DNA from 2 places in the Aeromonas bivalvium genome. Region 1 is predicted to be linked to the other one. Evidence: predicted binding sites of a transcription regulator. Region 1 holds the regulator's gene; the other holds the start of a gene.
The links. Region 1 encodes sigma-54, which starts transcription at its own class of promoters, with help from an activator protein. Its sites were predicted from a motif close to TGGCACNGTTTTNGCTT; they were not measured.

Region 1 (2,923 bases):
TGCTGTTCTCCGCATCGAAGAAGAAGCTGCTGTATTGCACCCGACCATCGCCGCGCACCTGGGCCAGCAGGGTCTCCAACCGCTCCGGATCACCGGGCAGGTTGCGCACGTCTATGCTGACCGCCAGCTTGTCGTACTGGCGCTCGACCGAGACGATCAGCTGAGGCAGCAGATTGACCGGCAGATTGTCGACACAGTAATACCCGAGATCTTCCAGTACCCGCAGCGCAACGGTCTTGCCCGACCCGGAGCGGCCACTGACTACGATAAGCTGCATCTTGCAACCTCCACAGCGACGAGTTGATTAGCGTGGGCGACGGCCCATCAGGCGGAGATCATGATCTGGTAGAGATCATCATCGCTGGCAGCCTGGCGCAGCTGGCGGCAGACCGCCTTGTCACCCAATTTGGCGGCCATCAGGGAGAGGGTCTTGAGGTGCTGTTTGCACTCACTCTCCGGCACCAGCAAGGCAAAGAGCAGATCGACGGGCTGATTGTCGATGGAATCGAAGGGGATGGGCTCGGCAAAGGTCATCAGTACCGCCGTCGGCGGGAATTCGTCGCCGATGCGACCATGGGGAATGGCAATGCCGGCACCTATGCCGGTGCTGCCCATCTTCTCGCGGGCAAGCAGACATTCGAACAGGGCCTGGCGCGAGGTGCCCAGCCGCTCGGCGGCCAGCTCGCTGATGATTTCCAGGGCGCGTTTCTTGCTGGTACAAGGGACCGCACTTTTGGTGCAGTCCCGACTCAGTATGTGTTCAAGTTGCATGGTTATTTTTGATTTAACTTGTCTTTGTGCTTGATGATCTGTCGATCAAGTTTGTCGAGCAGGGTATCTATCGCGGCGTACATATCCGCGTGTTCCGAATTGGCGAACACTTCGCCCCCGCTGACGTGTAGCTTGGCTTCGGCAATCTGGTTCAGTTTTTCTACGCTCAACACCACATGAACATTGTTGATGTGGTCAAAGTGACGCTCGAGTTTGGCAAACTTGTTATTCACATAATCACGCAGCGCTTCGGTGATCTCTACGTGGTGTCCGGTCAAGTTAATTTGCATAACGTCTTCCTTCTGTGTTGCCTAAACCAGGCGTTTGCGCTGATTGGACGGTGGTATCAACAAGGATTCACGGTATTTGGCGATCGTGCGTCGAGCCACCATAATACCCTGTTCGGCCAGCAAATCCGCGATCTTGCTATCACTTAGCGGTTTCGCCGGGTTTTCCGCCGTCACCAGCTTCTTGATCAGGGCACGAATTGCGGTCGATGAGCACTCACCTCCTCCCTCTGTGTTGACGTGACTGGAGAAAAAGAACTTCAGCTCGAAGATGCCACGGTGGGTATGCATGTACTTCTGGGTCGTGACCCGGGAGATGGTCGATTCATGCATCTCCACCGCCTCGGCGATGTCGTTGAGCACCATGGGCTTCATGGCCTCCTCGCCGTATTCAAAGAACCCCTGCTGCTGCTCGACGATGCAGCTGGCCACCTTGAGCAGGGTCTCATTGCGGCTCTCCAGACTCTTGATGAACCACTTGGCATCTTGCAGATGGGAGCGAATGAACTGGGTATCCTGGCTGGTGCGCGCCTGGCGAGCCATGGCGGCATAGGTTTCGTTGACGCGAATGCGGGGCGCCGAATCCGGGTTCAGCTCCACCACCCAGCGGTTCTGGCGCTTGACCACGGTGACATCCGGGATTACGTACTGGGAATCGCTCTGTACCACCCGGTTGCCGGGTCTGGGTTCGAGCTGCTGGATGAGATCGATGACCTCCTTGAGCTCCCCCTCCTTGAGCCGCGTCTTGCGCGCCAGGGTGCGATAGTCCCGATTGCCCAGCAAGTCCATGTGCTCACGGACGACCTCACGCGCCTGGGCCAGCCAGGGTTGCTGTGCACTGAACTGACCCAGCTGGATCAGCAGGCACTCCTGTACAGAGCGGGCCGCGATGCCGACCGGATCGAAATGCTGTACCCGCTTGAGCACGGCTTCGATCTCGTCGAGCTCCACCTCGACGTCGTCACTGCTCACCGCCTGCTGGATGTCTTCCAGGGTGCTGGTCAGGTAGCCGGACTCGTCGATGCCATCGATGATGGCCAGGGCAATGGCGGCATCGAGATCGCTGAACGGGGTGAGCCGCATCTGCCACAGCAGATAATCTTGCAGGTTTTCCGTGGTCTCGCCCTGATAGACGCTGTCTTCCCCCTCGAAGACGGGGCCGGCACTCTGGCCGGTGCCGGCGGAGTAGACGTCATCCCAGCTGCTGTCGACCGGCAGCTCGTCCGGCAACTGCTCCTGGGCCATGGCCTCGCTGCTGTCGATCTGGCTCTCGTCCTGCTTAATATCGGTATGAGTCTCCAGCTGCTCGACCTCTTCTTGCTCGAGCAGGGGGTTGCTATCGAGGGCTTGCTGGATCTCCTGCTGAAGTTCCAATGAAGAGAGCTGGAGCAGACGAATCGCTTGTTGTAACTGCGGCGTCATGGTCAATTGCTGACCGAGACGCAACTGGAGTGTCGGCTTCATCTACGTCGGGATATCCTTATTTCAGCGAGGCGATCATCAGGAAACGAAGGGCGATTTCCCCTTACTATAGACTGAATTGATCGCCCAAATAGACACGCTTGACCTGTTCGTCGGCCAGGATCTCGGCGGGGGTGCCTTCCGCTATCATCTTGCCGTGACTGACGATATAGGCCTTCTCGCACACATCCAGCGTCTCGCGCACGTTGTGGTCCGTGATGAGCACGCCCAGCCCTCGATCCTTGAGATGCTGGATGATCTTCTTGATGTCGATGACAGAGATGGGATCGACCCCGGCAAACGGCTCGTCCAGCAGGATGAAACGGGGCTCGGCCGCCAGGGCGCGGGCGATCTCGACCCGGCGGCGCTCGCCACCGGACAGGCTCTGACCCAGGTTGTCCCGG
Region 2 (2,923 bases), 130 kb from region 1:
GATTGCAGCATGACCCTTCCCATTCGCAAGACCCTGATCGCCGCCGTACTCGGCCTGACCCTCTCCCCCATGGCCATGGCCCTGCCCAGCGTGCACATTCTGGCCACCGGCGGCACCATCGCCGGGGCGGGCCAGTCCGCCACCCAGTCCAACTACGAGGCGGGCAAGGTGGCCATCGAGACCCTGATCGCCGCCGTGCCCGAGATGAAGAAGGTGGCCGACGTGCAGGGGGAGCAGGTGGTCAAGATCGGCTCCCAGGACATGAACGACGAGGTGTGGCTCACGCTCGCCAAGCGGGTCAACGCGCTGCTGGCCAGGGATGACGTGGACGGCATCGTCATCACCCACGGCACCGACACCATGGAAGAGACCGCCTACTTCCTCAATCTGACCGTCAAGAGCGACAAGCCGGTGGTGCTGGTGGGCGCCATGCGTCCCTCCACCGCCATGAGCGCCGACGGCCCCATGAATCTCTACAACGCCGTGGTCACCGCCTCTGACCCCGCCTCCAGGGGGCGTGGGGTCATGGTGGCGATGAACGACACCGTGCTCGATGCCCGCGACGTCACCAAGACCAACACCACAGGGGTGCAGACCTTTGCCTCTCCCAACTTCGGCCCGCTCGGCTACATCCATAACGGCAAGATCGACTATCAGCGCAGCCCGGCCCGCCAGCACACCAGCAAGACCCCGTTCGACGTGAGCAAGCTCGACAAGCTGCCCCAGGTCGGCATCGTCTACAGCTACGCCAACGCCTCGGATCTGCCGGCCAAGGCCCTGGTGGATGCCAGGTTTGATGGCATCGTCAGCGCCGGGGTGGGCAACGGCAACCTCTACCACACCCTGTTCGATACCCTGGCCAAGGCGAGCAAGGACGGCATTCGGGTGGTGCGTTCCGCCCGCGTGCCGACCGGCGCCACCACCCTGGATGCGGAGATCGATGACGCCAAGTACGGCTTCGTCGCCGCCGAGACCCTCAACCCGCAGAAAGCGCGGGTGCTGCTGATGCTCGCCCTCACCCAGAGCAAGGATCCGGCCCAGATCCAGCGCTGGTTCCAGCAGTTCTGAGGCGCGGCTGAAGGCTGAGGATGAGCGGGGGGCATGGTGCCCCCCTTTGTCATTTCTGCGCCTTGGCACACCCCTTGCTTTGACCTGACTACTGTCCACAATGATCTGGCAAGGGTGAACGATGAAACGGTGGATCCAACATTTTTACCAACTGAATCGCCTCAATTGGCTCATGGTCTGGTTGCTGCTGTGCTGCAGCATCATATTGCTGTTTCCGACCGGGCTGATGAAGGGGGCCGTGAGTGCCTGGGCCGACCAGCACGCCGCCTGGCTCGGGGTCGGCATGTTGATCGCCATCTCCTATTTCTGCAGCCAGGGCATGTTGATCGCCTGGGAGTGGGTCTGTGACGAGTGGCAGTCGCGCAAGCAGAAGGGGCAGCTCTCCCGGATGATCACCTTCCTCGATTTCAACGAGAAGGCGGTGCTGCGCGAGTTCGTGCTGCAGCGTAAAAGCGTCATAAACCTGCCGATCACCGAGCCCGCCGTCAAAAACCTGATAGACGCCGGAGTGCTCACCTACGCCTATGGCAAACCGGCACGGGACAAGGATGACGAGAACCAGATCCGCGCCCTGATGATTGCCCTGCCTGCCCGCCCTCTGCTCACCTACAAGGTGCTGGGTCTGTCTCGTGGCAAGATGAGCGACGAGCAGGTGGAGCAGATCATGAACGCCAGGCCCAAGTTCGCCCAGAAGAGCCTGCAACGCTGAGGCGGCTCAAGCCAGCAAAAAGGCGCCAGATTGGCGCCTTTTTCGTGCCTGTTCGGCGCGCAGATTATTGGGTGCGCGCCTTGAGGTAGCCGGCGTAATCCGGGATCTGCACCTGGAATGTCTGATTCATGTGGGGGCTGTCCATGATGAAGTCCGCCGTCGCCTCATTGGTGGCGACCGGGATGTTCCAGACCGCGGCCAGGCGCAGCAAGGCCTTCACGTCCGGATCATGGGGCACGGCATTGAGGGGATCCCAGAAGAAGATCAGCACGTCTATCTTGCCCTCGGCGATGAGGGCGCCGAGCTGCTGATCGCCCCCCATGGGGCCGGAGAAGAGGCAGGTGATCGGCAGCTGTGCTGCCTTGCCAAGCAGGCTGCCGGTGGTGCCGGTCGCGTAGAGGTGATGAAGCTTGAGCGCCTCCTTGCGGCGGCCAACCCAGTTGAGCAGGGCTGTCTTCATGTTGTCGTGGGCTACCAGGGCTACCCGCTTGTGGGGCGCCATCTCTCTGGCTATCTGTTCCATGGTCGTATCCGGGTCAAAAAGGAAAGAGGCCTATCCTAATCGAAAGCGCGGCCCCCTGCCTATCGAGGCGCCATATCTGTGATCCGGGTGAAGTCTGTAGGCCTTGCCATGAAAAAGACCCGCCGCAGCGGGTCCCAGGGGACACACATCCGGGGATCAGGAGCCGTGATGGAGCTGGGATTGCTGATAATTTTCCAGGCCGATGCGGCCGATGAGATCGAGCTGGGTCTCCAGCCAGTCCACATGCTCCTCTTCGTCCTCGAGAATATCCTGAAACAGATCCCGGCTGACGTAGTCGTGCTTGGATTCGGCATATGAGATGGCGCTCTTCAGATCCGGGATGGCATCCATCTCCAGGGAGAGATCGCAGCGCAGCATCTCCTCCACCGTTTCGCCGATGCGCAGCTTGCCGAGATCCTGCAAGTTGGGCAGCCCCTCCAGGAACAGGATGCGCTTGACTAGCTCGTCCGCGTGTTTCATCTCGTCGATGGACTCGTGATATTCCTTGTGTCCCAGGGCCTTGAGGCCCCAGTCATCATAGATGCGGGCATGCAGGAAATACTGATTGATGGCGACCAGCTCGTTGGCCAGTACCTTGTTCAAGTGCGCGATAATCTTGGTAT

Region 2: a site for sigma-54 is predicted at 1,132-1,148, ahead of ACEUCR_RS13535 (superinfection exclusion B family protein). Genes of this name have one in related genera too.

What each region holds. Positions count from the first base shown of each region.
Region 1 covers NZ_JBGXBV010000005.1:315,728-318,650, forward strand. The annotation lists gene rapZ (RNase adapter RapZ) at 1-277, opposite strand, end outside; gene ptsN (PTS IIA-like nitrogen regulatory protein PtsN) at 325-771, opposite strand; gene hpf (ribosome hibernation promoting factor) at 774-1,061, opposite strand; gene ACEUCR_RS14215 (RNA polymerase factor sigma-54) at 1,083-2,522, opposite strand; gene lptB (LPS export ABC transporter ATP-binding protein) at 2,587-2,923, opposite strand, start outside.
Region 2 covers NZ_JBGXBV010000005.1:182,375-185,297, reverse strand. The annotation lists gene ansB (L-asparaginase 2) at 10-1,068, shown strand; gene ACEUCR_RS13535 (superinfection exclusion B family protein) at 1,190-1,777, shown strand; gene ACEUCR_RS13530 (methylglyoxal synthase) at 1,842-2,300, opposite strand; gene bfr (bacterioferritin) at 2,457-2,923, opposite strand, start outside.